3 regions of the Pseudomonas sp. MH10 genome follow, and region 1 is predicted to be linked to each of the others. Evidence: predicted binding sites of a transcription regulator. Region 1 holds the regulator's gene; each other region holds the start of a gene.
The links. Region 1 encodes FliA, which starts transcription of late flagellar genes. Its sites were predicted from a motif close to CTAAAGTTTNNNNNNNNNNNGCCGNTAA; they were not measured.
Positions count from the first base shown of each region.

Region 2: RHM59_RS17775 (methyl-accepting chemotaxis protein) is a predicted target of FliA. The motif match lies at 3,026-3,053, and genes of this name have one in related genera.
Region 3: RHM59_RS22885 (flagellar protein MotY) is a predicted target of FliA. The motif match lies at 5,317-5,344, and genes of this name have one in related genera.

Region 1 covers NZ_CP133783.1:228,472-239,337, reverse strand. The annotation lists gene RHM59_RS01075 (chemotaxis protein CheA) at 1-18, opposite strand, end outside; gene RHM59_RS01070 (protein phosphatase CheZ) at 50-838, opposite strand; gene RHM59_RS01065 (chemotaxis response regulator CheY) at 858-1,232, opposite strand; gene fliA (RNA polymerase sigma factor FliA) at 1,488-2,228, opposite strand; gene fleN (flagellar synthesis regulator FleN) at 2,225-3,058, opposite strand; gene flhF (flagellar biosynthesis protein FlhF) at 3,171-4,499, opposite strand; gene flhA (flagellar biosynthesis protein FlhA) at 4,511-6,640, opposite strand; gene RHM59_RS01040 (REP-associated tyrosine transposase) at 8,508-8,966, shown strand; gene flhB (flagellar biosynthesis protein FlhB) at 9,298-10,434, opposite strand; gene fliR (flagellar biosynthetic protein FliR) at 10,436-10,866, opposite strand, start outside.
Region 2 covers NZ_CP133783.1:3,990,287-4,001,152, reverse strand. The annotation lists gene RHM59_RS17780 (YifB family Mg chelatase-like AAA ATPase) at 1-844, shown strand, start outside; gene RHM59_RS17775 (methyl-accepting chemotaxis protein) at 939-2,915, opposite strand; gene RHM59_RS17770 (LysR substrate-binding domain-containing protein) at 3,110-4,030, opposite strand; gene RHM59_RS17765 (NorM family multidrug efflux MATE transporter) at 4,183-5,580, shown strand; gene RHM59_RS17760 (bifunctional diguanylate cyclase/phosphodiesterase) at 5,815-7,497, opposite strand; gene rep (DNA helicase Rep) at 7,701-9,710, shown strand; gene RHM59_RS17750 (xanthine phosphoribosyltransferase) at 9,757-10,329, shown strand; gene RHM59_RS17745 (acetyl-CoA hydrolase/transferase C-terminal domain-containing protein) at 10,420-10,866, opposite strand, start outside.
Region 3 covers NZ_CP133783.1:5,061,945-5,072,810, forward strand. The annotation lists gene RHM59_RS22855 (molybdopterin oxidoreductase family protein) at 1-1,848, shown strand, start outside; gene grxD (Grx4 family monothiol glutaredoxin) at 1,959-2,300, shown strand; gene bfr (bacterioferritin) at 2,457-2,927, opposite strand; gene RHM59_RS22870 (bacterioferritin-associated ferredoxin) at 3,125-3,343, opposite strand; gene rnt (ribonuclease T) at 3,527-4,207, opposite strand; gene pyrC (dihydroorotase) at 4,204-5,250, opposite strand; gene RHM59_RS22885 (flagellar protein MotY) at 5,378-6,283, shown strand; gene RHM59_RS22890 (argininosuccinate synthase) at 6,413-7,630, shown strand; gene RHM59_RS22895 (hypothetical protein) at 7,687-8,322, opposite strand; gene RHM59_RS22900 (hypothetical protein) at 8,425-8,979, opposite strand; gene RHM59_RS22905 (response regulator transcription factor) at 10,247-10,866, shown strand, end outside.

The sequences.
Region 1 (10,866 bases):
ATCGGCGCCGAAGCTCATTGGGGTGCTCCCTAAAATTCAATCAATCGACCTAGAAGCCCAGGCTGGATAGCAGATCGTCAACATCATCCTGACCGGATACAACGTCTTCACGCTTATCGGCATGAATCTGCGGACCTTCACCTTGAGACAGATTTTTTTCTTGATCTTGTTCTGTACGGATCGATTGATGGTCATGTTCGATCCCTGCAAAGCGATCGACCTGGCTGGCCATCAGCACCAGTTTGAGCAAGTTGCTTTCCACTTCCGTAACCAGTTGCGTAACGCGCTTGATCACCTGACCGGTGAGGTCCTGGAAGTCTTGAGCCAGCAAAATATCGTTGAGGTGGGCGGAGACTTCGCGGCTGTCTTTCTCTGTACGCGCCAAGAAACCTTCGACCCGTCGAGCCAGTTCGCGAAACTCTTCGGCACCGACTTCGCGACGCATAAAACGCGCCCAATCGGCACTCAAGGCGCTGGCTTCAGACGCCAGCCCGCCCATCAATGGCGTGCTTGCCTCTACCAGGTCCATCGTGCGGTTGGCGGCATTCTCGGTCAGCCTGACCACATACGACAGACGCTCGGTGGCATCAGTGATCTGCGAAACTTCTTTGGCTTGCGGCATGTTCGGGTCAATTTGAAAATTGACGATCGCACTGTGCAGCTCACGGGTCAGTTTGCCGACTTCCTGATACAGACCTCGGTCGCGAGTCTGGTTCAGCTCATGGATCAGTTGCACCGCGTCGCCAAATCGGCCTTTTTCAAGACTTTCGACCAACTCGTGTGCGTGTTTCTTCAGGGTCGACTCGAAGTCGGCCTGGGTTGAATCTGTGTGCTCCATACAGCCCCCACGGCGGACATCAGCTATTGACGCGCTCGAAGATCTTTTCGATCTTTTCTTTCAGCACTTGGGCCGTGAAGGGCTTGACCACATAACCGTTAACACCGGCCTGAGCGGCTTCGATGATTTGGTCACGTTTGGCTTCGGCCGTTACCATCAATACTGGCAAGTGCTTGAGACGATCATCGGCGCGCACATGGCGCAGCAAATCGATACCGGACATGCCAGGCATGTTCCAGTCAGTCACCAGAAAGTCGAAGTTACCGCTTTGCAGCATGGGCAGCGCGGTAGTTCCGTCGTCCGCTTCTGCCGTGTTGGTGAACCCAAGGTCACGCAACAGGTTTTTAATGATCCGCCGCATCGTTGAGAAGTCATCAACGATGAGGATTTTCATGTTCTTGTCCAATTCGACCTCCAAGCAGTCTTAAACGCATTCAGCACCTGAATACGCTGTTCAATCAAAACCGGCACAGCACATATAGGCTGCACGAAAACGACGACGGGCTTGGTAAATCAACACGCCGGAATGGACACAGAAAGTCTAAAGGACTCTCTGAACGGCTTCCGCCTAGTCTTATGCTTCGCACGCAACGCTTTGCACAGCCGGCTTACAGGCAACTCGTCACCACCAGGGGTCACGCCTTGCCCATCAACGCGCTCGCCATTCTCCCAAACGCCCTCGCAAACGAGCTGCGCACTGGCTGTGTAACTGGCTGACCCGCGATTCGCTAACCCCCAATACTTCACCAATTTCTTTGAGGTTCAGCTCTTCGTCGTAGTACAGCGCCAACACCAGTCGCTCACGCTCCGGCAAGTTGGCTATTGCATCCGCTAACGCTGCCTGGAAGCGTTCATCCTCCAGATCGCGTGACGGCTCAAGCTGAGCGCTTGCGCCATCCTCATGCAGCCCTTCATGTTCGCCGTCCTGTAAAAGATCGTCGAAACTGAACAACCGGCTGCCCAAGGTATCGTTCAAAATCCCGTAATAATCATCAAGACTCAATTGGAGTTCGGCCGCAACTTCGTGATCTTTAGCGTCACGACCTGTTTTAGCTTCAATTGATCGAATTGCGTCACTGACCATGCGTGTATTGCGGTGCACTGAACGAGGGGCCCAATTGCCCTTTCGCACTTCATCGAGCATGGCGCCACGGATACGAATCCCGGCATAGGTTTCGAAACTTGCGCCTTTGGTGGCGTCATATTTGGTAGACACTTCTAGCAAACCGATCATGCCGGCTTGGATCAAGTCTTCAACTTGTACGCTGGCTGGCAGGCGTGCCAGCAAGTGATAGGCAATGCGTTTCACCAGCGGCGCATACCGCTCGATCAGCTCGTACTGGGAGTCCTTGGACGCCTTGCTGTACATGCGATAGCCGCTGGCTGTCATAGGACTGGTCCTGCACTCGTCTGATGTACGAGCCGTTCAACGAAAAATTCAAGGTGTCCGCGCGGGTTGGCCGGCAATGGCCACGTGTCGACTTTCTGCGCGATGGCCTTAAAGGCCAGGGAACACTTGGAACGAGGAAATGCTTCGTAAACTGCCCGCTGCTTTTGCACGGCCTTGCGCACACATTCGTCGTAGGGCACAGCACCGACGTATTGTAAGGCGACGTCTAGAAAGCGGTCCGTGACCTTAGTCAACTTGGCGAACAAATTGCGCCCTTCCTGAGGGCTTTGCGCCATGTTGGCCAGCACTCGAAAGCGGTTCATGCCGTAATCGCGGTTCAGCAGCTTGATCAACGCGTAGGCGTCGGTAATCGACGTGGGTTCATCGCACACCACCAGCAGCACTTCTTGAGCTGCGCGCACGAAACTGACCACTGACTCACCGATCCCGGCCGCCGTGTCGATCACCAGCACATCGAGGTTGTCACCGATGTCGCTGAACGCCTGAATCAGCCCGGCGTGTTGCGCAGGCGTCAGGTGAACCATGCTCTGAGTGCCCGAAGCCGCTGGCACGATACGAATCCCGCCAGGGCCTTGGAGCAACACGTCGCGCAGTTCGCAACGCCCCTCGATCACATCGGCAAGGGTTCGTTTGGGTGTGAGGCCAAGCAAGACGTCGACGTTTGCCAGACCCAGATCAGCGTCCAGCAACATGACGCGTCGGCCAAGCTCTGCCAGCGCCAGTGAGAGGTTCACTGAAACGTTTGTCTTACCGACGCCACCCTTGCCGCCAGTTACTGCGATGACCTGTACGGGATGCATGCTACCCATTTTAGTTCTTTACCTTGACTTGCTTAGACCGAGGCCACATCAGTGATTGCGCGTGCGTTGCATGAACAACGTCGGCGCCACCCTTGATGCAGGTACATTCCAATGTCTTGCCCTACCCAACCCGCTTGTTCGGGCTGTGATAAAGATCCGCGAACATATCCGCCATAGCTTCTTCGCTTGGCTCTTCCTGCATTTGCACACTCACCGCACGACTGACCAGCTGGTGCCTACGTGGCAAATGCAAGTCGTCCGGTATTCGCGGTCCATCCGTGAGATAAGCCACCGGTAACTCATGGCTTATTGCCAAACTCAACACCTCTCCCAGACTGGCAGTTTCGTCCAGTTTGGTGAGGATGCAGCCCGCCAGCCCGCAGCGTTTATAGCTGTGGTATGCAGCGGTTAGAACCTGCTTCTGACTGGTAGTTGCTAACACCAGATAATTACGTGCTTTGATACCGCGACCCGCGAGACTTTCCAGCTGCATTCGCAGAGCCGGATCGCTGGCTTGCAGACCGGCGGTGTCAATTAACACCACGCGCTTGCGCAACAGCGGTTCCAACGCCTGGCCCAACGACTGGCCAGGATCGATGTGGGTGACGGATACATTGAGGATCCGGCCCAGGGTTTTAAGCTGTTCCTGAGCACCAATTCGGTAGCTGTCCATGCTCACCAGAGCGATGTTTTGCGAACCGTATTTCAAGACATAACGCGCGGCCAGTTTCGCCAGGGTCGTGGTCTTGCCCATACCAGCCGGCCCTACCATCGCAATCACGCCGCCTTCTTCCAGCGGCTCGACATCCGGGGTCACAATCATCCGCGCCAGGTGCGCCAACAACATGCGCCACGCCTGACGAGGCTCTTCAATTTCAGTGGTCATCGCCAACAGGTCCCGGGACAGCGGACCCGACAAACCGATGCGTTGCAGGCGACGCCACAGGTTGGCCTGTTGTGGACGGCTGCCTTGCAGCTGATTCCAGGCCAGCGAACCGAGCTGTACTTCGAGCAATTCGCGCAGACCGTTCAGCTCCGAACGCATCGATTCGTAAGCTTGCAGCCCGATCATTGGCTCGCTGGCGGCGCTTGCCATCGGTGCAGCAGCACGTCGAGGCTCGTCGAACGTCGGTTCGATGTGCGTTTCACCAGCTTCCAGAGACGCGCCCGTGAACAACTGGCGATTAATCAACGAATCGTTGTCGCCACGCGAACCCAATTCAGCTTGAGCGGAGACGATGCGCGATTGAGTTTTGCGCAACTCGTCTTCAAGCTCGATGTTCGGTACACGCGGTGCCAACGCGGAAAGTTTGTAATCCAGGGCAGCAGTCAGCTCTACGCCACCAGCGATTCGGCGGTTACCAATGATGGCGGCGTCAGCGCCCAGCTCATCACGAACCAGCTTCATGGCTTGACGCATATCGGCGGCGAAAAAACGCTTAACTTGCATGACTCACTACCTCAGCCGTTTGGCCCGACAGTCGCGACGATCGTGACTTGTTTGTTGTCGGGAATTTCCTGATACGCCAGCACATGCATGTTCGGTACAGCCAGCCGTCCAAACCGTGACAGCATTGCGCGAACCGGTCCTGCGACCAACAAAATCACCGGTTGCCCCTGCATTTCTTGGCGTTGTGCAGCATCTATCAAAGAACGCTGGAGCTTTTCAGCCATACTTGGCTCAAGAAGAACGCCCTCTTCCTGACCCTGACCAGCCTTCTGAAGACTATTGAGCAATATCTGTTCCAACCTTGGCTCAAGAGTGATAACAGGCAGCTGCGGCTCAATGCCCACAATGCTTTGCACGATTGCGCGGCTCAATGCGATACGCACGGCGGCCACCAAAGCGGCGGTATCTTGACTCCGAGGGGCCGCATTCGCGATCGCTTCGGCGATGCTACGAATATCCCTGACGGGAACCTGTTCTGCCAACAAGGCCTGCAGCACTTTGAGCAATGCAGAGAGCGACAGAATTCCCGGGACCAACTCTTCAGCCAGTTTTGGTGATCCTTTAGCCAGCAATTGCATTAACTGCTGAACTTCCTCATGGCCAATCAGCTCATGGGAATGCTTATACAAAATCTGGTTAAGGTGGGTCGCTACCACGGTGCTGGCATCTACCACGGTATAGCCCAACGATTGCGCCTGACTGCGTTGACTGACTTCGATCCACACCGCTTCCAGACCAAACGCGGGGTCTTTGGCCGTAATACCGTTGAGCGTGCCAAAGACTTGCCCAGGGTTGATCGCCAGTTCGCGGTCCGGGTAAATCTCGGCTTCGGCCAAGGTCACGCCCATCAGCGTCAGACGGTAGGCACTGGGCGCCAGGTCGAGGTTGTCGCGGATATGCACCGTGGGCATCAAAAAGCCCAGCTCTTGCGAGAGCTTCTTACGCACGCCCTTGATTCGCGCCAGCAGTTGACCGCCTTGATTGCGGTCCACCAACGGGATCAGCCGATACCCCACTTCCAGACCAATCATGTCGATGGGCGTCACGTCATCCCAACCCAATTCCTTGGAGTCCTGCGCGCGTGTTGGTGATGGCAGCAGATCTTGTTGACGCTGAACTTCCATCAAGGCGTTAACTTTGACCATGTTCTGCTTTTTCCACACCAGGTAGGCAGCACCTCCAGCCAACATGCCCAAGCTGATGAAAGAAAAGTGCGGCATCCCCGGCACCAGTCCCATCACCACGATCAAGCCGGCGGCCACCGCCAATGCCTTGGGTGAGGTGAACATTTGCCGATTGATCAGCTTGCCCATTTCTTCCGAGCCGGAAGCACGGGTCACCATAATCGCGGCGGCCGTGGACAAAAGCAGTGATGGCAATTGCGCCACCAAACCGTCACCGATGGTCAGCAGGGCGTAAACCTTGCCCGCATCAGCAAACGACATGTTGTGTTGAAAGACACCAACGGCGACGCCGCCGATCAAGTTGATGAACAGAATCATCAAGCCCGCGATGGCGTCACCGCGCACAAATTTGCTGGCACCGTCCATCGAACCGTAGAACTCAGCTTCTTGAGCGACTTCCAGACGACGATGTTTGGCTTGGGGCTGGTCGATCAAACCGGCGTTAAGGTCAGCGTCGATGGCCATCTGTTTACCGGGCATCGCGTCGAGGGTGAAGCGCGCACTCACCTCGGAAATTCGCCCGGCACCTTTGGTCACTACGACGAAGTTGATGATCATCAAAATCGCGAACACCACGATACCGACCACGTAGTTACCGCCGATCACCACCTCGCCAAACGCCTGAATCACCTTACCGGCGGCGGCGTGGCCCTCTTGGCCATGAAGCATGACCACGCGCGTGGAAGCAACGTTGAGCGCCAGTCTCAGCAGCGTAGCCACCAGCAGGATGGTCGGAAATACCGAGAAGTCCAATGGGCGCAACGCGTAAACGCAGACCAGCAGAACCACGATCGACAGCGCAATGTTGAAGGTGAAAAATACGTCGAGCAGGAACGGCGGGACTGGCAACATCATCATTGCCAACATGACCAACAGCAGCAGCGGCACACCCAGGTTGCCACGACCGACGCTGACCAGGTTGTTACGTGCTGCGTTGATTAATTGAGAGCGATCCACCAATTCTTTTCCTGCCCACTAAATCAAACTTTTGACGCCAAATGCGCCGTAGCAAGGGCATTGCAAGAACCTTTCCAACTATTGAAATATTGCTAAAGAACAATGAGCGCCCTTCGAGCTTGCTGCTCGCGCCTGATTCACCTGTGAAAGTTAGCTTGCCAACGAAGGCGATGTGTCAGGCGCCACCGAGTCAAGCCATTCGCAGGCAAGCCTGCTCCCACAGGTTTTTTGGGGCTTGGCTGAGCAATATCTCAAACCTGTGAAAGTTGGCTTGCCAACGAAAGCGATGTGTCAGGCGCCACTGAGTCAAGCCATTCGCAGGCAAGCCTGCTCCCACAGGTTTTTTGGGGCTTGGCTGAGCAATATTCAACTCGTGGGAGTTGGCTTGCCAACGAAAGCGATGTGTCAGGCGCCACTGAGTCAAGCCATTCGCAAGCAAGCCTGCTCCCACAGGTTTGGGGCTTGGCTGAGCAATATCTCAAACCTGTGAAAGTTGGCTTGCCAACGAAAGCGATGTGTCAGGCGCCACTGGGTCAAGCCATTCGCAGGCAAGCCTGCTCCCACAGGTTTTTTGGGGCTTGGCTGAGCAATATCTCAAACCTGTGAAAGTTGGCTTGCCAACGAAGGCGATGTGCCAGGCGCCACTGGGTCAAGCCATTCGCAGGCAAGCCTGCTCCCACAGGTTTTTTGGGGCTTGGCTGAGCAATATTCAACTCGTGGGAGTTGGCTTGCCAACGAAGGCGATGTGTCAGGCGCCACCGAGTCAAGCCATTCGCAGGCAAGCCTGCTCCCACAGGTTTTTTGGGGCTTGGCTGAGCAATATTCAACTCGTGGGAGTTGGCTTGCCAACGAAGGCGATGTGTCAGGCGCCACTGAGTCAAGCCATTCGCAGGCAAGCCTGCTCCCACAGGTTTTTTGGGGCTTGGCTGAGCAATATCTCAAACCTGTGAAAGTTGGCTTGCCAACGAAAGCGATTGTCAGGCGCCACTGAGTTAAGCCATTCGCAGGCAAGCCTGCTCCCACAGGTTTTGGGGCTTGGCTGAGCAATATCTCAAACCTGTGAAAGTTGGCTTGCCAACGAAGGCGATGTGCCAGGCGCCACTGAGTCAAGCCATTCGCAGGCAAGCCTGCTCCCACAGGTTTTTTGGGGCTTGGCTGAGCAATATTCAACTCGTGGGAGTTGGCTTGCCAACGAAGGCGATGTGCCAGGCGCCACTGGGTCAAGCCATTCGCAGGCAAGCCTGCTCCCACAGGTTTTGGGGCTTGGCTGAGCAATACTTCGACCTGTGAAAGTTGGCTTGCCAACGAAAGCGATGTGTCAGGCGCCACTGAGTTAAGCCATTCGCAGGCAAGCCTGCTCCCACAGGTTTGGGGCTTGGCTGAGCAATATCTCAAACCTGTGAAAGCTGGCTTGCCAACGAAGGCGATGTGTCAGGCGCCACTGAGTTAAGCCATTCGCAGGCAAGCCTGCTCCAACAGGTTTGGGGCTTGGCTGAGCAATATCTCAAATCTGTGGGAGTTGGCTTGCCAACGAAGGCGATGTGTCGGGCGCCACTGGGTCAAGCCATTCGCAGGCAAGCCTGCTCCCACAGGTTTTTTGGGGCTTGGCTGAGCAATATCTCAAACCTGTGAAAGCTGGCTTGCCAACGAAGGCGATGTGTCAGGCGCCACTGAGTCAAGCCATTCGCAGGCAAGCCTGCTCCAACAGGTTTGGGGCTTGGCTGAGCAATATTCAACTCGTGGGAGTTGGCTTGCCAACGAAGGCGATTCCAAAAGCGCAGACATCTTCTGTTAACCATCAACGTATGGACCCCGCCCTCGACGATGTAGCGTGGCAGGCCGCTTTGAACTCATAAGGGGCAACGGAATGCCATCAATTGCACAGTCTCATCGTTTGCGCTCAGGCCGTTTTTCTGAACACGGGCGAATCTATTCGGTGACCTCCAAAACTCACAATCGCCAACCCATCTTTGAGGACTTCTGGCTGGGTCGAACGCTTGTGAAGGAAATGAAGAAAACCAACGACAGCGGCCTTGTCTGTTCATTGGCATGGGTGATCATGCCCGACCACTTCCATTGGTTATTCGAACTAAAGCAAGGAACGCTAGACGGTCTGGTTCGAAGAGTGAAGTCCCGAAGCGCTATCGCGATCAACAAACAAAGGGGCACTGACGGTCGATTTTGGCAAACGGGCTTTCACGATACCGCAGTTCGCCATGACGAAAATTTACACCAATTTGCCCGATATATCGTTGCCAATCCCCTTCGCGCAGGCCTGGTAGATCGAGTCAGCGATTACCCCCTATGGGACGCGGTGTGGCTCTAAAGGTTGGCTGAGCAATAGTTCAAACCTGTGAAAGTTGGCTTGCCAACGAAAGCGATGTGTCAGGCGCCACTGAGTTAAGCCATTCGCAGGCAAGCCTGCTCCCACAGGTTTTGGGGCTTGGCTGAGCAATATTCAACTCGTGGGAGTTGGCTTGCCAACGAAGGCGATGTGTCAGGCGCCACTGAGTTAAGCCATTCGCAGGCAAGCCTGCTCCCACAGGTTTGGGGCTTGGCTGAGCAATATTCAACTCGTGGGAGTTGGCTTGCCAACGAAGGCGACGTGTCAGGTTTCGCTGAATCAAGCTGTTCGCAGGCAAGCCTGGCACACAAGTTTATTCATCGCGCTGCAAGTCGGTCGGGATCGGCAGGTCGCCAAGGGGATCGGGGCGTTTGCCTCGGCCGGCGCGGTGTTGGCGGATTTGATAGACGTACGCCAACACTTGGGCCACCGCCAGGTACAGCCCGGCGGGGATTTCCTGGTCAAGTTCGGTGGAGTAGTAGATCGAACGCGCCAAAGCAGGAGACTCAAGCATCAGGATAGTGTGCTCACCGGCGATTTCGCGGATTTTCAGCGCCAGGAAATCAGTCCCTTTAGCCAGCAACATCGGCGCCCCGCCCTTCTCGGGGTCATATTGCAGCGCGACAGCGTAGTGGGTCGGGTTGGTGATGATTACATCAGCCTTGGGCACCGACGACAGCATGCGTCGCTGAGACATTTCTCGTTGCAGTTGACGAATCCGCTGTTTGACCTCGGGCCGACCTTCGCTGTCCTTGTGTTCGTCGCGTATCTCTTGCTTGGTCATCATCAGTTTTTTGTGGGCTTCGTACACCTGGAACGGAACGTCCACCGCTGCAATGATGATCAACCCACAGGCCATCCACAAAGCACTCCAGCCCAAGAGGCGAATGCTGTGGATAATCGCCGAGTCCAACGACTCATGAGCGATAGAGATCAGGTCACTTTGGTCCTTCTGCAACACGAATAACGCCACCATCAGCGTGATGCAAAACTTCGCAATGGACTTCAACAGCTCGACCAAGGCATGGGTCGACACCATGCGCTTGAGGCCCGACAAGGGGTTCATTCGGCTGAACTTGGGCGCCATGGAACTGCCCGAGAATATCCAGCCACCCAAGGTGATAGGACCAATGACCGCCGCCAACACCATGACCAGCATCAACGGCTGTATAGCCACCAGCGCTGCTTTACCGGCGTTGAGAAAATACAAGCCCATGTAGTGATCGTCCATGATCACCTCGCGCGACAAGGTGAAATTGGTGCGCATCAGATCGAGCATCATTTGTGCGATCTGACCGCCGAACACCAGCAAGCTACCCGCGCCGGCCATGGTGACGATTAACGTGTTCAGCTCCTTGGAACGGGCCGTCTCGCCTTTTTCGCGGGAGTCTCTGACCCGTTTGTCCGTGGGGTCTTCTGTTTTATCCTGGCCATTCTCGTTCTCGGCCATATCAGCGCGCCCTCACCAGGCCGCGTAGCAATTCCAATGCATTGGCGGCCAGCGGTGGAAATTGATTGAGCATATCGCCGAGGGTCATCCACAGGATCACCATCCCCAGCACCAGCGTCAGCGGAATGCCGATGGAGAACATGTTCAGCTGCGGCGCCGCGCGTGTCATGACGCCAAACGCAACGCTGACGATCAGCAAGGCGGTAATAGCGGGTAGCACCAACAGTAATCCCGCGCCTAATACCCAGCCAAAACGACCGGCCAGTTCCCAGAGATTGCCGACGTCAATACCGCTGCCGACCGGCAACGTGGTGAAGCTTTCAACCAAGACCTCAAACACCACCAGATGGCCATTCATGGAGAGAAATAGCAGGGTCACCAGCATGCTGAAAAACTGCCCGAGAACCGCTACCGAAACGCCGTTCGTGGGGT
Region 2 (10,866 bases), 1.8 Mb from region 1:
CGGCCCGCCAGGCACCGGCAAAACACTGCTCGCCAGCCGCCTGCCCGGTTTGTTGCCGCCGCTGGATGAACATGAAGCGCTGGAGGTTGCGGCGATTCAGTCGGTTGCCAGCCAAACACCTCTCACGAGTTGGCCGCTGCGGCCTTTCCGGCAACCGCATCACTCAGCCTCCGGTGCGGCGCTGGTCGGTGGCGGCAGTCGGCCTCAGCCGGGGGAAATTACCCTCGCTCACCACGGCGTGCTATTTCTCGATGAGCTGCCTGAGTTCGACCGCAAGGTGCTGGAGGTGCTGCGTGAGCCGCTGGAGTCTGGCCACATCGTCATCGCCCGCGCCCGTGACCGAGTGCGCTTTCCGGCGCGTTTTCAGTTAGTCGCCGCGATGAACCCGTGTCCGTGCGGTTATCTCGGAGAGCCCAGCGGTCGCTGTCGGTGTTCGACCGAGCAGATTCAGCGCTATCGCAACAAATTGTCCGGCCCACTGCTGGACCGCATCGACTTGCACCTGACCGTCGCCCGTGAAGCCACTGCGCTCAACCCCGGCCCACAAACCGGCGACGACACCGCCACAGCCGCCGCGCTCGTCGCCCAAGCCCGCGACCGGCAACAACAGCGCCAAGGTTGCCCCAACGCCTTCCTCGACTTGCCAGGACTGCGCAAGCATTGCCCCTTATCGATTGAAGATGAGACGTGGCTGGAAACCGCCTGCGAGCGCCTGACGCTTTCACTTAGGGCCGCGCACCGCTTGCTAAAAGTCGCACGGACGTTGGCAGACTTGGAGCAGGTCGATGGGATTGTCCGTCATCATCTGGCGGAAGCGTTGCAGTACCGGCCTTCGGGTTATTGAGGATGCGGAGTATTCCCGATACTCAAACCCCTGAGCCAACGTGTTGGCTGCAGGGGTTTGGCGTCGACAGTTTCGTGAATTTAAACACCAAGCCTCACCGAAACCGATTCACTTCCTTGCGCAACTCCTCCGCCAGTTCTTCCAGTTCCTTGGCGGTGATCGCCAAGTGGGACACCACTTCGCGCTGCTCGCTGTTGGCCAGGGCGATGCTTTGCAGATTACTGCTGAGCAGGGTTGCCGTATTGCTTTGTTCTTGAGTGGCCGTGGTGATGGCGGCAAATTGTTCGCCGGCAGAGCGGCTTTGCTCATCAATCCGGGCCAGCGCGGCGGCAACGGTGGCGTTGCGTGACAGGCCTTCCTGCATCAATGCGTTGCCCTGCTCGATGGTGCTGATAGCGTTGCCGGTTTCGAGCTGGATGCTGGCGATCATGTCGGTGATTTCGTCGGTAGCCTTACGGGTGCGCGACGCCAGGTTGCGCACCTCATCGGCGACCACCGCAAAACCACGACCCTGCTCACCCGCCCGCGCCGCTTCAATCGCAGCGTTGAGCGCCAGCAAGTTGGTCTGTTCGGCAATCGAGGTGATAACGCCGACAATGCTGCCAATCTCCTGCGAGCGCTGGCCCAGGGTATTGATCACGGTGGCGGTGCCATTCAACGACGAGGCAATCTGCTGCAGTGACGTCGAGGCCTCATCCATTGAGCTTCGCCCAATACGCGTTTGCTGGGCGTTTTCCTGCGCAAGGCGCTCGGTGTTGCCCATGTTGTCGGCGATATTCAACGAGGTGGCGCTGAACTCTTCCACAGCGCCGGCCATGCTGGTGATCTCGCCGGACTGCTGCTCCATCCCTTCGTAGGCCCCGCCCGATAAACCAGACAACGCTTGAGCACGACCACTGACTTCCTGAGCCGCACTGCGGATGTGCGAGACCATGTTCGATAGCGCTTCACCCATCTGATTGAAACTGCCCGCCAGTTGGCCAATTTCATCGTGGCTGGAGACGTTCAGCCTAGCGCTCAGATCCCCCGCGCCCATGGCCTCGGCCTGATGCACCAAGTCTGACAGCGGCTGCAATTTACGGCGCAGCAGCCAAATGGCCGCACCGACCGCGATCAACATGGCCAGCAGGCTGCCGATGGCCAATTGCATGCCGACGCTCCAAGTCACGGCGTTGATCTCGGCCTCCGGCATGCTTGCAAATACCGTCCATGGCCCACCAGCAAACGGCGAGGCGACGGTATAAAACTCCTGGCCACTGTTCGCCCAGAACTGGCCGTTACCCGGACGCTCGATAATGTCGGCCAAACTCTGAACTGCCTGCTTCAAATCCTTGACCCCGTCCGGTGCAACCAGCCAGTGATTTTGCTCATCGAGCAGCGCCAGCGAACCGGTGTTTCCGATGCGGAAGTTTTTCAGGTTTTCAAATTGAGTATTTTGCGCCTCGGTGTAATCGAAACCGACGAACAGGGCGGCGATGATCTTGCCAGTACTGTCACGCACTGGGCTGTACTGGGTCACGTAATAGCGCTCGAACAATAAGGCCCGGCCCACGTAGCCCTCGCCCGCCATCAAACGCTCATAAGCCGCACTCTTGTGATCGAGCAACGTGCCGATGGCGCGCGTGCCGTCCTGCTTCCTCAGGGACGTGCTGATGCGAATGAAGTCGTCGCCGCTACGCACAAAAATCGTCGCTACGCCGGCGGTCATTTGCTTGAAGTTGTCGACCTCGGTGAAGTCGTTGTTCAACACCTGATCACCCACCATCAAACCCGGTGTCTGCATCCCGGCGACGGTCACCGGGCTGTCTGCGTGCAGGCTCAATCCTGCGGCGAAGCGCTTTTCGAATAACCCGCTCAACCGCAACGTGCTTTCGCGCAGGCTGCTATGAAAGGTATTCAACTGATCCGCGAGCAAGCGCGCTTCGCTGGACATGTGGTCTTCACGAATTTCCAGGTTGGCCCTGTCCAGTGAGCGCAAGGCAAACACCGTACTACCGGTGATGACCACAGCCAAAATGACCGCCAGGGCGACGCCTAGCTGCGTAGCGATACGGGCACTGGGTTCAGACATGAAGGCTCCTGGCTGGACAGCAGCAGCGTTTTACGTCCAATCGGCTGCCCAGCAAAATTTCGATGAAGAGGCATATTGAACGTTTTTGAACGAAACACCATGCTTATACGGATTCGGCCGATACGAAAAATACTTGAGTGCGGCGCGAGGTCGCAAAGCAAAGTGGCGCTGTCGCCTTGGCTGAGCCCCGCTGCCTATTTCAGTACTTCTACCGCTGGTAACGTCATCGCCTGGACCTCGCCCTGAAGAAAATCACTGAGCCGACGCAAACGCTCTCCGCCGGGGCGTGTCTTCGGCCACACCAAATAGTAGTTTTCGCCGCTGACCACCGCCGTGCGCCACGGCAAACTCAGGCGTCCCTGCGCCACATCCTCGGCAACCATCAACAAATCGCCCATGGACACGCCATAGCCACGGGCGGCAGCAATCATACCCAACTCAAGGGTGTCGAAAAGTTGTCCGCCCTTCAATGAAACCTGATCCAACAATCCCATCCGCTCAAGCCAACTGCGCCAATCCCGACGATCCGGCGTGGGGTGCAGCAGTTCGGCGCTGGCCAAACGTGCAACATCCCAGGGCTGATCCTCAAGCAACGTCGGAGCGCCGACTGGAATCAACAACTCGGGAAACAGGTACGTCGCCTCCCAATCCGGGGGAAAGTTCCCACGACTGAGTAACACCGCGCAGTCGAATGGTTCTTGAGTGAAGTCAACACTTTCGATGTCCATCCAGGCGCTGGTCAGTTGCACTTCATTGCCGACCTGCAGGTGACGAAAACGGCTCAAGCGCGCCAGCAACCAACGCATTGTCAGGGTCGACGGCGCCTTCATCCGCAGCACGCCATCTTCTGCGCGCAAGGTGCTGCACGCCCGCTCCAGTGCCGAAAAACCTTCCCGCACCCCCGGCAATAAAAGGCGTGCGGCCTCGGTCAACTGCACGTTACGGCCATTACGCTGAAACAAACGGCAGGCGAAATGCTCCTCCAAGGTGCGGATATGACGACTCACCGCACTTTGGGTGATCGACAACTCTTCGGCCGCTCGGGTGAATGAGCTGTGCCGAGCAGCGGCTTCAAAGGCGCGAAGGGCATACAGCGGGGGCAAAGTACGTGACATACAGCGCTTCCTGTTGCGGTTTGCGGTCACTCTACCTGAACGGGCTTCAGATGAGTTTTACTCATGCCAAGCATCGGATTTATCCCTTTGTGCCAATGCGCTTAACTGTCGAGAATCAGTTGCTCATAAAACCCTGATACCGAGCCACACCCATGCAACCTGTTGCTACTAAAGCCCCCTGGATCAATGAGCTGAGAACCATCCTGCGCCTGGCCGGGCCGCTGATTGCGTCGCAAATGGCGCACATGCTGATGGTCTTTACCGACACCGTCATGATGGGCCATCTCGGGCCCGACGCATTGGCGGGCGGCGGGCTGGGGGTGGCCAGCTATAACCTGATCGCTTTTTTCTGTGTGGGGGTGATTGCCGCCGTTGGCACCTTGGTCGCAATTCGTCATGGGGCCGGCGACATCGAGGGCGTTATCCGCCTGACTCAAAATGGACTGTGGCTGGCATGGGGCATGGCATTGGTCGCCGCAACGCTGCTGTGGAATCTGGAGCCAATCCTGCTCAGGCTCGGCCAGAACGAGGCCAACGTACACTTGGCCGGTGAGTTTTTGATCACCCTGCCCTTCGCGTTACCCGGTTTGTTGAGCTTTATGGTGTTGCGTGGGTTCACCAGCGCGCTGGGCCGCGCAGGGCCGGTGATGGTCATCAGCATCGGCGGCGTGGCAGTGAACTTCGGCTTTAACTATGCCCTGATCCACGGGCTGTTTGGTCTGCCGCATTTGGGGCTGATGGGCATTGGTCTGGTGACAGCGTTGGTGGCGAACGGCATGGCATTACTGCTGGCGCTGCACATTCGTCGGCATTGGGCCTACGCCCGCTATCCCCTTCGCCAAGGTTTGATGCGCCCGTCCCTGCACTATTTGAAAGAGCTGTGGCGCCTGGGCTTACCGATTGGCGGGACTTATGCCGTTGAAATCGGTCTGTTCACGTTTGCCGCTTTTTGCATGGGTGCGATGGGCCGCTCGCAAATGGCCGCGCACCAGATCGCGCTGCAATCGGTGTCAATGGCATTCATGATCCCGGTCGGGATTTCCTACGCGATGACCATGCGAATCGGCGCCCATTATGGCGCGGGCAAACTTCAGCAAGCGCGCTTGGCGGGACGAGTGGGCATCGCGTTCGGCTCTTTGATGATGCTTGGCTTTGGGCTGCTGTTCTGGCTGGCACCGCACATGGTGGTGGGCCTGTTTCTGGATTCTGACAATCCGGCCAACCATGACGTGATAGAACTCGCCGTGAAGTTGCTGGCGATCGCCGCATGGTTTGAATTGTTCGACGGCGCCCAAACACTAGCCATGGGCGCGATCCGTGGGTTCAAGGACGCAAAGACCACCTTTATGATCGGCCTCGCGTGCTATTGGCTAATCGGAGCGCCAGCGGCCTGGACCTTCGGTTTTTACGTCAACGGCGGCGCCATCGGGGTTTGGTGGGGGTTGGCGTTGGGATTAGCGTGCGCAGCATCAGCGCTGATCGTGGCCTTCGAACGAAAAACATCACGTCTCTTGCGGCAAGCACCGGTAGGCGAGACGGTTTTGGCGTAAAGCCGATTTAGAGCAATCAACCCTTGTAGGAGGGTCCGCCACGTCTTCGACGCCGCGCTGTCTCGCGCAGCAAACTGGGTGGCACTTTGTGTGGTTTGAGGTTGCAGGGTGTCAGGACTGGAGCCTTCCCGAATGAATTCGGTCCCACGGTTTGGCGCTACACAGATTCTGTAGCTGCCGAAGGCTGCGATAAGGTCCGAAGGGCCTTCGCCAACACGTTGGCTCCTACAGACACTAGTTGTTAGATAGGTTTTTGGTTTGTCCGACGTTTTCGCGCTGACCAAACGTTAAATACTGAACCAGTTGATCCAGCGGCAGCGGTTTGCTGATGAGGTATCCCTGAATTTGATTGCAGCCAAAGTCGCGCAGCAACGCCAACTGCTCAGTGGTTTCAACCCCTTCGGCCACCACTTCGAGGTTTAGGTTATGCGCCAGGTTGATCATGGCGTGAACCAGTTTTCGGTTCTCTTCACGCAGCTCCATGCCACCCACGAAGCTCTTATCAACCTTGAGCAAAGCAATCGGTAAGCTGTTGAGGTGCACGAATGACGAGAAGCCGGTGCCGAAATCGTCCAGCGAGAAGCGCACGCCCAGGCGGCCCAGCGCATCCATGGTTTGCTTGACCAAATCACTGCGGCGCATCACCGCCGTTTCGGTCAGCTCGAACTCCAGCCAGCGCGCATCGACGCCGCGTTCGGCGATCAACCGGGTTAACGTCGACAGCAGTTGGCTGTCCTGAAATTGACGGAACGACAAATTGATCGCCATGTGCAGCGGCGGTAACCCGCGCTCACGAAGGTCCTGCATGTCACGCAGCGCGCGGGAAATCACCCAATAACCGAGGGGCACGATTAACCCGCTTTGCTCAGCCAACGGCACGAACTCACTCGGTGGCAGCAATCCGCGCTCAGCGTGGCGCCACCGCACCAAGGCTTCAAGGCCCACGATGCGACCGTCTTCCAGGGACAATCGTGGTTGGTAATGCAGTTCCAACTCATCAAGGCGCAAGGCTGCGCGCAGCTCTGTTTCAAGGTCCGCCAGGCTTCGTGCGTTGCGATTGATGCGCTCATTGAAGATATGAAAAGTGCAGCCCTGAGTGCTTTTCGCCTGCTGCATGGCGATGTGCGCGTGCCACATCAGCGGATCGGCGCCTGCCTGGGCGCGCGCGTGAGCAATGCCTAGGCTGCAACCGATCAACAGGCTTTCGCCGTCAACCCAGTACGCTTCAGACATCGCGTCAACGATGCGCTCGGCCATCCATTCGGCACGTTGCGGCGCACGACGGGTGTCGATCAACAAAGCGAATTCATCACTGCCGAGCCGGGCCAATTGATCGCCAGCTTCGAGCTGGCTTTTAAGCCGCGAGACCACTTGCAGGATCAACCGGTCACCGGCCTGATGACCCAGTGCGTCGTTGGCATGGCGGAAGTTGTCCAGATCGAGATGGCCGAGGGCCAGGCCACGCCCGTCGTTTTCGGCTAAGCGGGCGGCCAATAAGGTCTGGAAACCCTGGCGATTGGCGATACCCGTCAACGGGTCCTGCTCAGCCAGACGCTGTAGGGTGTTTTCAAGCACACCGCGCTCGTGCACATGCCGCAGGCACCGACGAACTGTGTCGATATTCAGCGCATCAAGCACCAACCAATCACTGACGCCCACCGGCGGCTCTGTCGGCTCATGTTCGAGCAGCATCACCACCGGCAACTTACAGCGCCCAGGTACTGGCTGTAGTTGAGGGGTTGTTAGCAGCACGGCATTGGGTTCGTCATTGAACAAGCCGCTCACATCTTCCCAGCTCGGCGCGCAGACCAGCGTCACCGTGTCTCCCAATGGAACGAGACACTCGCGCAACAACGCGGACCATTCTGGCGTTTGGGCCAACAACAGCAAATGCAAGGGTTGGGCAGACGTCAACAAACTAGCTCCCTAGACTCACTAAAAATCGTTGGTAATACCGCTCAAAAGTCCGAGGATGAGCGCAATTCAATGCGCATCCTGCGCGAAAGTATCAAAACCGGCAAATTTAGATCGAGTGCTGCGTCACAGTGTCTGACGATGACGGCATAAAGGCTTGATCCTGTTAAAATGCCCGGCCATTTCGTGAGCGATCTCTTTCTGTCATGTCCCGACTCAATCCCCGGCAACAAGAAGCCGTGAACTACGTCGGCGGCCCTCTTTTGGTGCTCGCCGGTGCTGGCTCCGGCAAGACCAGTGTCATTACCCGCAAGATCGCCCATCTGATCCAGAACTGTGGCATTCGGGCACAGCACATTGTCGCCATGACCTTTACCAATAAAGCGGCCCGGGAGATGAAAGAGCGGGTCGGCACGTTGCTTAAAGGCGGCGAAGGTCGCGGCTTGACGGTGTCGACGTTCCACAACCTGGGCTTGAACATTATCCGCAAGGAACACGCGCGGCTGGGTTACAAACCCGGTTTCTCGATTTTCGACGAGACCGACGTCAAATCGCTGATGACCGACATCATGCAAAAGGAATACTCAGGCGACGATGGCGTCGACGAAATCAAGAACATGATCGGGTCCTGGAAAAACGACCTGATCATGCCTGCCCAGGCCTTGGAAAATGCCCGCAACCCCAAAGAACAGACCGCCGCCATCGTTTACACCCACTATCAGCGCACGCTCAAAGCCTATAACGCGGTGGATTTTGACGACCTGATCCTGGTGCCGGTGAAGCTGTTCCAGGAACACGCCGACATTCTCGAAAAGTGGCAAAACAAAGTCCGCTACCTGCTGGTGGACGAATACCAAGACACCAACGCCAGCCAATACCTGCTGGTGAAGCTGCTGATCGGCACTCGGCATCAGTTCACCGTGGTCGGCGACGATGACCAGTCCATCTACGCTTGGCGCGGCGCCCGGCCAGAAAACCTGATGCTGCTGAAAGACGATTACCCGTCGCTGAAAGTGGTCATGCTTGAACAGAACTACCGTTCCACCAGTCGCATCCTGCGGTGTGCCAACGTGTTGATCTCGAACAACCCTCACGCGTTTGAAAAACAACTGTGGAGCGACATGGGCCACGGCGACGAAATTCGTGTGATCCGTTGCCGTAACGAAGACGCAGAAGCCGAGCGCGTGGCCGTTGAACTGCTCACCCTGCACCTGCGCACCGACCGTCCTTACAGCGATTTCGCGATTCTTTATCGCGGTAACTATCAAGCCAAGCTGATCGAACTGAAGCTGCAGCACCACCAGATTCCTTATCGACTGTCGGGCGGTAACAGCTTCTTCGGACGTCAGGAAGTGAAAGACCTGATGGCTTATTTCCGACTCTTGGTAAACCCGGATGATGACAACGCCTTCTTGCGCGTGATCAATGTGCCGCGCCGGGAAATCGGCTCAACTACCCTGGAAAAGCTCGGCAACTACGCCACCGAGCGCAAAGTATCGATGTACGCTGCCACCGACGAGATTGGTTTGGGCGCGCACCTGGACAGTCGCTATACCGACCGCCTGCAACGCTTCAAGCGCTGGATGGACGGCGTGCGCCAGCAATGCGCGCAGAACGATCCCATCGCGGCGTTGCGCAGCATGGTCGTGGACATCGATTACGAGAATTGGCTACGGCAGAACAGCTCCAGCGAAAAAGCCGCCGATTACCGGATGGCTAACGTCTGGTTTTTGATCGAAGCATTGAAGAACACCCTGGAAAAAGACGAAGAAGGCGGGATGACCATCGAGGAGGCCATCGGCAAGCTGGTCTTGCGCGACATGCTCGAACGTCAGCAGGAAGAAGAGGACAACGCCGAGGGCGTGCAAATGATGACTTTGCACGCGTCCAAGGGGCTGGAGTTTCCCTACGTGTTCATCATGGGCATGGAGGAAGAGATTCTTCCGCACCGCTCCAGTATCGAAGCCGATACCGTCGAGGAAGAGCGCCGTTTGGCGTATGTCGGCATCACCCGGGCGCGTGAAACACTGGCCTTCACTTTTGCGGCCAAGCGCAAGCAGTACGGGGAAATCATTGACTGCGCACCCAGCCGTTTCCTGGATGAGTTACCGCCCGACGATCTCGCTTGGGAAGGCAACGATGACACCCCGGTCGAAGTAAAAGCTGTTCGAGGTAACACAGCACTGGCTGACATACGTGCCATGCTGAAACGCTAATTTTTGTTCATTTATTGCGCACATTTGCGCCGCTTGAGGAATCATCGTGGAAGCACTGCATCAGAAAATTCGTGAAGAGGGCATTGTCCTTTCAGACCAGGTGTTGAAGGTCGATGCGTTTCTCAACCACCAGATCGACCCGGCGTTGATGCAGCTGATCGGCAATGAATTCGCCACGCTGTTCGCTGATTCGGGCATCACCAAAATTGTCACCATCGAAGCCTCGGGCATTGCCCCGGCGATCATGACTGGACTGAAACTGGGCGTGCCGGTGATTTTCGCCCGCAAGCATCAGTCCCTGACGCTGACGGAAAACCTGCTCTCGGCGACGGTGTACTCATTCACCAAGCAAGTCGAAAGCACCGTCGCCATCTCGCCCCGTCACCTGACCAGCAGTGATCGGGTACTGATCATTGATGACTTTTTGGCCAACGGCAAAGCCTCGCAAGCGCTGATTTCGATCATCAAACAAGCGGGCGCCAGTGTGGTAGGCGTCGGTATCGTGATCGAGAAATCGTTTCAAGGCGGCCGGGCGGAACTGGATGCCCAGGGTTATCGCGTCGAGTCACTGGCTCGGGTTAAATCACTGGCCGGCGGCGTTGTAACGTTCATGGAGTGACCGTCAGACCCTTCGCCAGCACGGTGGCGCTTATCAAACACGGCATAACCCGTTGATAATCTATATTTTAATTGTAGGAGCACGGCTGCCTCAGACGCTTGGATCAGTGGCCTGCAACCCCGCCAGCACCAGCCGCTGAAACAGCTCTTCCCTTAAGCCCTGTGGATTATCCAACTGCATTCGCTCAAGGTGCGCCGGGTAAGTGCTTGGCTCTGGCGCATCGAAAGTGGCTTTGCCCAACTGTAAAATCTCAGTGAGTTTGAATTTGCTCTTCAGCCAATTCAACGCCCGCAGTAAATCCTTTTCTTCGGCACTGAAATCACACCCCAGAGGGTACTCGGGGAAGAGCTGTCCGTACCGAGCCTGCAGTGCCTGCAAGCGCTCGGGCGTGTTTTCGGAGAAGCGTGGATCAAGCTGAAAATCCCGAGGCAACTTACCCACCTTCTGCGCTTGCTCAATCAGCTTTGCCTGAAAGCGTGAATCACTGATGTTCAACAGCGCCTCAATCACCCTGGCGTCGGTTTTGCCCCGCAAATC
Region 3 (10,866 bases), 740 kb from region 1:
CTGGTGGCTGAGCGTCTGTTTTCAATTCAGCAGCGCGATGGTCAAAACGCAGTGGCGGTTTATCAGGGCAACCCCAGCGTTCACAACTATGGGTTGATGACCCACAGCAATTATTTTCTTGGGTTGTTGAAAACCCGCAATCGGTTTTCTGCTACTTCTGTCGACCAACTGCCGCATCACCTGACCAGCTATTTGATGTATGGCCACGGCCTTTTGCTGCCGATTCCTGATATTGATCACACCGACTTCATGCTGATTCTGGGCGGCAATCCGCTGGCCTCGAACGGCAGCATCATGACCGTCCCGGACGTCGAGAAGCGACTGAAAGCTATTCAGGCGCGGGGTGGCAAGGTGGTGGTGGTCGACCCTCGTCGCAGCGAAACGGCAGCGATTGCCGATCAACACTTGTTCGTGCGCCCCGGCGGCGATGCAGCGTTGTTGTTTGGTTTGCTCAATACGTTATTTGAAGAAAACTTGACCCGCACCAGCCACGTGCCAGTGGATGGGTTGGACGTGGTGCGCCAGTCAATAAGCCATTTGAATGCTGAAGCCATGAGCTCACGCTGCGGTGTGCCCGCCGAGCAGATTCGCCAACTGGCGCGGGACTTCGCTGCGGCAGACAAAGCGGTGTGTTATGGCCGGATGGGTATTTCCACCCAGGCGTTTGGCACGCTGTGTCATTGGTTGGTACAACTGATCAACCTGGTGACGGGCAATCTCGACCGGGTGGGCGGCGCCCTGTGTACGGAACCGGCGGTGGACCTCGTTGCGTCCACATCAGGCGGTCATTTCAATCGCTGGCAAAGTCGCGTGTCGGGGTTGCCTGAGTACGCCGGTGAATTGCCGGTCTCCGCATTGGCGGAAGAAATGCTGAGCGAGGGGGAAGGGCAGGTCCGCGCGCTGATCACTGTGGCCGGCAATCCTGTGCTGTCGACGCCCAACGGTCGAAAGCTGGAACAGGCGTTGGACGGTTTGGAGTTCATGCTCAGCATTGACCTGTACATCAACGAAACCACGCGCTACGCCGACCTGATTCTGCCATCGACATCGGCATTGGAAAACGATCATTACGACACGACCTTTAATATGTTCGCCGTGCGCAATGTCACCCGGTTCAATCGCGCCATTCTGGAAAAGCCGGAAGGAGCGTTGCATGACTGGGAGATTTTTGTCGGTTTGGCCCAAGCGTTCGCCGCCAGAGCCGAGCGTGAGCTGAAACCTACGATACCGCCGTCACAAATGATCGACAGAGGGTTGCGTGCAGGGTTGTATGGCGACACCTCTGAACACAGGCTTTCCTTGGACGCGTTGCGTGATCACCCGCACGGTCTGGACTTGGGGCCACTCAAACCTAATTTGGCGTTGCGCTTGAAAACCGCCAACCAGCGCATTCAGGCAGCGCCGCAGGTCATACTTGCCGATCTGGCGAGATTCGCCGCGGTCGAGGCACCTCAGGCCGGGGAACTCCTGCTCATTGGTCGTCGCCATGTGCGCAGCAACAATTCCTGGATGCACAACTACCACCGGTTGGTGAAAGGTAAGCCACGGCATCAACTGCTTATGCACCCCGACGACTTGATCAGCCGGGGGTTGATCGATGGGCAGTGGGTCCGAGTCAGCTCGAGGGTCGGAGCGGTTGAGGTGCAGGTCCTCGGCAGTGCCGAGATGATGCCGGGCGTGGTCAGTCTGCCCCATGGTTGGGGGCACGCACGCCCAGGGGTGCAGATGGTGATTGCCGGTAATCAGCCAGGTGTGAGCGCCAATGACTTGACCGATGAGCGCCAATTGGACACGCTGTCCGGCAATGCCGCGCTGAATGGCGTACCGGTCCAGGTTGCCGCAGCGTGAGCTTCATCAGTCGATGGTCGACAGGGAGAGGCCGAGCGTAGCGCTCGGGTTTCCGCTACAATGCGCGACCGTGCCGACATCTGAGTCGGAAAGTTCAGCCGAGGTGTTCCATGGATATCATCGAAACGATCAAAGAGCAGATCAACGCCAACACCGTTCTGCTTTACATGAAAGGCTCTCCGAATGCGCCACAGTGTGGTTTTTCGGCAAAGGCTTCGCAGGCATTGATGGCGTGTGGCGAGAAGTTCGCTTACGTCGATATTCTGCAGAACCCGGAAATTCGCGCCAACCTGCCTAAATATGCTAACTGGCCAACCTTTCCACAGCTGTGGGTTGGTGGTGAATTGGTCGGCGGCAGCGACATCATCACCGAGCTGTTTGCCAGCGGTGATCTGCAAACCCAAATCAAGGATGCAACGGTCAAGGCAGCTGCTGAAAAAGCAGACGCTTGATAACCCGTTGTTGGTGGCCTGCCCCGTTTACGGGCAGGTTCGCTTGCCAGTGGCCTGAAACGGTGTAACCGATACGCCGAACTCAACCAGCAAGCATGAAAAAGCCCCGCTCTCGACTGTCGAGATGCGGGGCTTTTTTCGTTAAGCGAAGGTGTATCAGTCGCCCATTTGCGATTGCAGGTAGTTCTCGATGCCGACTTTATCGATCAGGCCCAGTTGGGTTTCCAGCCAGTCGATGTGTTCTTCCTCGGACTCGAGAATGTCTTCGAGCAAATCGCGGCTGCCAAAATCGCCGACGACTTCAAAGTGTGCGATGGCGGCTTTAAGGTCGATCAGCGCTTTCTGCTCGATCTTGAGATCGCACTCGATCATTTCTTTGGTGTGCTCACCGATCAGGATTTTGCCCAGCTCTTGCAAGTTAGGCAGGCCTTCAAGGAACAGAATGCGTTTGATCAATTTATCGGCGTGCTTCATCTCGTCGATAGATTCGTGATATTCGTGCTCGCCGAGCTTTTTCAGCCCCCAGTCTTGGTACATGCGGGCATGCAAGAAATACTGATTGATGGCGACCAGCTCGTTTCCGAGGATCTTATTGAGATGCTGGATGACTGTAATGTCGCCTTTCATATCGAATGCCTGCCGTTCTAAATCTGAATAAGATGCAAGTTTGGGCTGCACTGTAAATGCTGTCAAACCTAAGTTGTTGAATAATAAGTAGTTTAAATACAAATAAGAATGTTTGAGTTCCGCATCTTGATACTAAGCGATTGAAATGCAGGCATAAAAAAACCGGACACACGGTCCGGTTCTTCAAAACTATAGTGTCAAGCGGCTGAATATTCTGCCGGGTAAGCCATCCCGACTTGACTACTTTGCAACGCGGTCAGCGTGTCACGCACGACTTCTTTGGCGAATGAAGCGCATTTTCCACATTTGCTGGCAACGCCCAATGTTTGGCGGACGTCGCGGTAACTGCAGCAACCTTCCAGGATCGCATCCCGGATTTGCCCATCAGTAACACCTTGGCAGAGGCATACATACATAAAGTGAGAACCGTCGTTGGTGGTGACTCAATGCCGGGGATACTAATGTTAATGAGAATGCTTGTCAAAACAACTTTCATTGAGAAGCCGTGTAATTTCTTCCTGCCGACGAACGGACATGGTCGACAACCGCTACAAAAAACCGACCACTGGGGGCCGGTTGATTAACGTGCATGATCGGAATCAGTCGTTGAAGTCTTCCCAGCCACCCATCTGTTTCCAGCGGTTGACGATACCACAGAACAGATCAGCGGTTTTTTCGGTGTCGTAGCGGGCCGAGTGCGCTTCACGGCCGTCAAAGTCGATGTCAGCGGCCTGACAGGCTTTGGCCAATACGGTTTGACCGTACGCCAAACCTGCAAGGGTCGCGGTGTCGAAACTGGAGAACGGGTGAAACGGGTTGCGCTTCATGTCCATGCGGGTAACGGCCGCATTCAAGAAGCCCAGGTCAAAGCTTGCGTTGTGTCCGACCAGAATGGCGCGCTTGCAGCCATTCGCCTTTAGCGCTTTACGCACGCCACGGAAAATGTCGGTTAAGGCGACTTCTTCGCTGACGGCCATGCGCAACGGGTGATCCAGCTTGATGCCGGTGAACTCCAGTGCTGCGGCTTCGACGTTTGCGCCTTCGAACGGCTCCACCCGGAAGAAGTAAGTGTGTTCAGGGAACACAAAACCTTTTTCGTCCATGCCGATGGTGACAGCGGCAATTTCCAGTAGAGCGTCCGTCGCCGAGTTGAAACCACCCGTTTCTACATCGATAACGACCGGCAGGTAGCCGCGGAAGCGGGCCGCCATAGGGTGCCTGGAACCGCCCCCTCCGCCGCTATGACCTTCCTGTTCGTCGTCGAAATGATCTTCGCTCACGCGTTTTCCTCAAGCAGGCGCCAGCGCAGTTTTTCACCGGCGCGCAGCGGAATTACGGACAGCTCGCCAAATGGCAGGCTGGTGGGTGCGGTCCATTCGTCACGGACCAGCGTTATGGTGTCGCGGTTGCTTGCCAGGCCGTAAAACGCCGGGCCGTGAATGCTGGCGAAGCCTTCCAGCTTGTCCAGTGCGTTACGCAGTTCAAAGGCCTCGGCGTAAAGCTCGATGGCCGCGTAAGCGGTATAGCAACCGGCACAGCCACACGCCGCTTCTTTGGCGTGTTGGGCGTGCGGGGCAGAATCGGTGCCCAGGAAAAACTTCGTGCTGCCACTGGTGGCGGCGTCGAGCAATGCTTGCTGGTGAATATTGCGCTTGAGAACCGGCAGGCAGTAAAGGTGCGGGCGAATGCCACCGACTAGCATGTGATTGCGGTTGTAAAGCAGGTGATGCGCCGTAATCGTTGCACCCACATTGGCTGAGGCTTCGTGGACGAACTGTACGGCCTCGTGGGTTGTGATGTGCTCGAAGACTACTTTCAATGTGGGAAAGCGCTCCACAACGCGACCCAGATGTTCATCGATGAACATCTTTTCGCGGTCGAACACGTCGATTTCACCGCGCGTCACTTCGCCGTGGACCAGAAGTGGCAAGCCGACCTCCGCCATGGCTTCCAGCGCCGGAAAAATCTTGTCGATGCTGGTGACGCCTGAGTCGGAGTTGGTGGTCGCTCCGGCTGGATACAGTTTTGCAGCGTGAACGAAACCACTGGCCTTGGCCGCGTGGATATCCTGCGGCTGTGTCAGGTCGGTCAGATAAAGCACCATTAACGGCTCAAAACGACTGCCAGCCGGGCGCGCAGCGAGGATGCGCTGGCGATAGGCATCAGCTTCCTGAGCATTGCGAACCGGGGGTACCAGGTTGGGCATGATAATGGCGCGGCCAAAAGTGCGCGCTACGTCAGCAACGGTGTGAGGCAAAACAGCTCCATCGCGGAGATGAATGTGCCAGTCGTCGGGACGCAGAAGGGTCAGGCGATCGGACATTGGGGATTCCAGGCGGGTCAAACTCGCTGGGAATGCTACCGGAAAACACTCATACGAGCACTCGCTATCAAGTTTTCCGGGAACTAACCGATAGCCAGACGTATGCAGTTTTCTAGTGGAGCCTCCCGTGCGCCAACGATATTTAGCCTTGCTCAGTGTGTTTGCCAGTTTGCCGGCAGTGGCTATTACTTTCCAGACACGTCTGGAAAGTATCGAATGGAAAGTCGAAGGCGATAAGTTTGAGTGTCGCCTGACCCAACCCATCACCGATTTCGGTGCGGGCGAATTCGTCCGTCGTGCGGGAGAACAAGCCACATTCCGAATTAAGGCCAGCGGTGGAATGCTGGGTTCAGGTTCCGCCACACTGCTCGCTGCGGCCGCCCCTTGGCAGCCCGGTCGTGGTGACGTAAACCTTGGTGCTGTCAGGGTGAATAACAGCACAATTCCGTTCAATTCCTCCCAAGGGCAAGCAGGCGGGTTACTTGCAGGGCTGATGGAAGGCCGCAGCCCAGTGATCCGTCATCAGGGGCAGGGCGGCAGCGTGATGGAAATTCGCTTGTTACCCGTGCGGTTTGCCAAAGCGTTCAGCGATTACCAGGCATGTACCGCCAAGCTGCTGCCCAAGAACTACGAACAGGTCAAGCAAGCGCAGATAGGCTTTCCGGGTAAAGATGCCGATCTTGACGCTCACGCGCGGGCCCAGCTACAAGTTATTGCTGATTTCCTGAAGGCCGACCCTACGGTGAACCACATCGAACTCGACGGCCATTCCGACAACAGCGGGAATCGATTGACCAACCGGGACATGTCACGCCGCCGAGCGCTGGCGGTGATGGATTTCTTCACGGCCCAAGGCGTTCCAGAGAAGCAGATCACCATGCGGTTTCATGGCGAACGCTATCCTTTGGCACCTAACACCAACGCGGCCAATCGCTCGCGCAACCGACGAGTCACCGTTCAATTGGATCGGCTGCCACCGGCCGATAAAGCCCCGTCAGTGGTCGCAGCGGGATCGGCTGCCGCTACGTCGTAATCGGCTGCGATTGATGCCCCGCTCGACATTAACTGTCGCTTGGTCGTCACAAGCTGTCGCGCCTCTGTAAAGCCATCGGTTTGAGCGGTAGAATCCTTCGCTTTGCGTACAACCCGGTGGAGTGAAGGCATGGCGGACGTAAACAAGGTAGTTCTCGCGTATTCCGGTGGCTTGGATACTTCGGTAATCCTCAAGTGGCTGCAGGACACGTATAACTGCGAAGTAGTGACATTCACGGCTGACCTGGGTCAAGGCGAAGAAGTCGAGCCCGCACGCGCGAAGGCGCAGGCCATGGGCGTTAAAGAAATCTATATCGATGACCTGCGCGAGGAATTCGTGCGTGATTTCGTGTTCCCGATGTTCCGCGCAAACACCGTCTACGAAGGCGAGTACCTGCTGGGTACGTCTATTGCGCGTCCGCTGATTGCCAAGCGTCTGATCGAAATCGCCAACGAAACCGGCGCGGACGCCATTTCCCATGGTGCCACTGGCAAAGGCAACGACCAGGTTCGTTTCGAACTGGGTGCGTATGCGCTTAAGCCCGGCGTTAAAGTCATTGCCCCTTGGCGTGAATGGGACTTGCTGTCACGTGAAAAGCTCATGGATTACGCCGAGAAGCACAACATCCCGATTGAGCGTCACGGGAAGAAAAAGTCGCCGTACTCGATGGATGCGAACCTGCTGCACATCTCCTATGAAGGCGGCGTGCTGGAAGACACCTGGACCGAGCACGAAGACGACATGTGGCGTTGGACCAAGTCTCCCGAGGACGCGCCGAACGTCGCCACTTACCTTGAGCTGACCTATCGCAACGGCGACATCGTCGCGCTCGATGACGTGGAAATGTCACCTGCAACTGTTTTGGCGACCCTGAACCGTATCGGTGGCGAAAACGGTATCGGTCGGTTGGATATCGTCGAAAACCGTTATGTGGGCATGAAGTCCCGTGGTTGCTACGAGACGCCGGGCGGCACCATCATGCTGCGCGCTCACCGCGCCATCGAATCGATCACCTTGGACCGCGAAGTGGCTCACCTCAAGGATGAGCTGATGCCGAAGTACGCCAGCCTGATCTACACCGGCTACTGGTGGAGCCCTGAGCGCCTGATGCTGCAACAAATGATCGATGCGTCGCAGGCTCATGTTAACGGCGTGGTTCGTCTGAAGCTCTATAAAGGCAACGTCATCGTCACCGGCCGTAAGTCTGATGAGTCGCTGTTCGACGCTACCATTGCCACCTTTGAAGAAGATGGCGGTGCCTATAACCAGGCCGACGCAGCCGGCTTCATCAAGCTGAACGCTCTGCGCATGCGGATCGCGGCTAACAAAGGCCGCAAGCTGTTCTGACCCCCTGCGGCCCCCTCTTGCGCGCCGCTCAGGCGCGCAGGGGGGCGTTGTTTATATCAAATAAACAACACCTCACTTGTAGTGATCGATACAAGCGCGAAAGTATGAATGTGTTTGAGGGTCTTTGAAAATTCACTGACCCGTGCGACCAATTCTCCATCGTTGACAACATCACTTCGGCAGCTCAGTAATACAATCAATTGTGTTGATCGAACGTCATTGCGCCGACGCTCGTTGTCAGTGTGCAACAGCGACATCAGGTGGATGACGTCCTCTTTGCACGAGAGGGGACCGCCATACGCTATTTCTATTTCGTCGGTGGGGTGCAGTAGCAGTTTGGAGTGAGACCGCAAGTGTCCCGCTCTTTGGGATGTTGGGCACGTTGATACAGAGCGATGGAGTGGAGGCTTTATTGGTTGAACAGTCGACAGCTCGGATTTTTTGAATACCTTTAGAAAGTTCTTTTCATTGGAGAAGTCTGAAGGCCCGTACAGGACTTTATAGTTAAAATTCAATGTCAGAAAAAACAAAGAAGTTAACACTGACGGAAAGACAATCAGGAACCAAACGTAGATACGCTGATTGCTCTCATCCAAAAAAGGCAGCGCGGTGGCTGCCGATGCCTCGGACAGCGCCGCAAACAGTGCGATGACACTGACCGGGTTCATTCCGTTGACTGAAGCTTTGATCATGGTTATTACTCGATAACGCATAAGTGCAGGGCAATGACTCTTTAAACGTAAGCGGGAGAGGAATGCAATAAACAGTTCGTCATGTGGGTATGTTTATAGGCATCACTCACCCGGTAGTGCGTCGGGCGACGGTGTGTCTTTCATTTGCTTAAATTCGAAGCGATAGTCTCGACCGATCTCCCATACTTGGCGAACGCTCAAATTCAGTTTTTGTGCGATCTCAAGCGCGGTGTAACCTAGGCTGGAATAATGCATGGCGTGGCCGGCGACCCTGTCGTCAACCGCATCAGGGTCGCGCAGCCCTTCTGTTCTAGCGCCGCGAACGGGCCGGCTATAGGAGATTTTCAGTCCTTGTTCTCCTGCCATTCGCCGGACATCTTTTTTTGTCATTCGCAGCGAGTATTGCAAGGAGCTAACCCCAGCACCCTTGGCGACCAGGTTTTTTAAAAGTTCGATTTTTTTAAGGGCATCTTCCTCAGTCTCAATCGGCGGGTTTTTAGGGGGCAATGATTCGGCAGAGAATTCGGCTGTTTCTCCAAGGGGCACTACATTGATAACACCTCCTCGTTGAATGTACTGTTCCACCGCAGTATCAAGGTCGAGTTTAGGTTTAGACTTTGATGGCGACGAGGTGCGTGAGTCTTTGTTATTAGTCACGAGCATGTACCTGTTTAAAAGTGGAAATAAGCGAATTCGCTGGATGAAGCGCACAGCGTATCGACCCGCTGGAAGGCGGTAACAGTGAAGCTCTGGGCTGGCCAGATTAAATGGGCGAGCTCTATCGGCTCGGTTAAATCCAGGCAGAGGGCGATTTTTTGACAAAAAACGGCGGGTCAATAAATCCAGTATTAGGGGTTCTGATAAGCACTTGAATGAAAGTTATTGAAGTGGCTGTCGATAAAAAGTAACGAGTGGTAATAGGATTTGCAAGTAAAAACGGCAGATTAGATAAATTGTATTGTCGATGTCTTTGGCTTCTTACATGGAGGTGGCAAGTCTTCTCCATGTGTCGTAGTCCATTTCCTTTTTGTCTGGTTGAGGCTAGCTAGAATGTAGGGAATAGCATTAACTCATTGGCGGACGAGCCTTAGGTGCAGGTATTCGGTATTTTTTTCGCTGTGCTAACAACAAATTGACTCGACCTGGCTGGTCGCTATTTGAGTTTTTTCTTTTACGTGCTGGCTCTTATTTACTAAAATACGAGGCGGAATTTTCTGGGAATCTTGGCGGGATCGACAGCCGTTTGATTCGGATAATATGTCGAACTGTTCTCATGCTGATTCGTAGGAAAATTCGTATGGGAATGTAGTACATCTCTTGTAACCAAGCGTGGAATTAATAGGCCTTGTTTAAAGGTATAGTTTGCGTTCTGGATCTACAGATGCTCGGATGGAATTAGTAATAATTCTTTGAACGTTATCCTGTGGTATGTCAGACAATTCGACTTATTCTTCGTACAAGAGAGAGCGACGAAATCCTGAGGGTCCAGTCGTACCGATGTAGCGTCGGCCAGTTTTGGTTCGATAGAAGAAATCGAGACTGGAGCCCTTTCAAAAAAAACATCGGCCAGTGGCCATGCGCCTGCGCTTACCTATGTTCCCAATGGGAATTACGGCAAGCGCTGAACAGTCTAAAGGGAGTTGGGGATATGCTTGACGGAACGAAAAAAATTATATTGCTTGAATCAAACTGCATTGAAGCACCAAAAGGAGCTGCAACTATTTCTTACGGTCCTGTAGCAAGTCAGTCGTCAGTAAACCAGAAAAATATCATGCACCTGAGTGTTTTTGTAGGATATATCTGTCGTATTTGTAGGAAAGGTCTCTGTCTGTTAGTCCTCGGAGGGGTGCGCCATGCAAAGCACTAAACGACTAGGCTATTGTGCTGGCTCTGAAAAATCGAACAGCGAAAATTGGACTTGCTCATGAATAAAGTGCTGATCGTGGATGATCACCCCGTCATTAGACTTGCTGTACGCATGTTAATGGAGCGTCATGGCTATGAAGTCGTCGCGGAAACGGATAACGGCGTGGACGCCTTGCAACTTGCTCGCGAGCATTTACCCGATATCGTCATTCTTGACATCGGAATACCAAAATTGGACGGTCTGGAGGTAATCACTCGTCTGTCAGCGATGACGCTTCCTTTCAGAGTGTTAATACTGACGTCTCAAGCCCCAGGTCACTTTTCCATGCGATGCATGCAAGCGGGGGCAGCTGGATATGTGTGCAAGCAACAGGATTTGACCGAATTGCTGAGTGCAATAAAGGCTGTGCTATCGGGGTACAGCTATTTCCCTAACCAGGCATTACACACCGTTCGTTCGAGCCTGGGAAACGCCAGCGAGGCAGATATGGTTGATCGGCTTTCGGGCCGGGAGATGATGGTTCTTCAGCAGTTGGCGTGTGGGAAGACCAATAAGGAAATAGCCGACGGGATGTTTCTCAGTAACAAAACTGTCAGTACGTACAAGACCCGTCTGTTGTTAAAGCTCAACGCCCGCTCGTTGGTGGACTTGATTGAGCTCGCTCAGCGAAACGGATT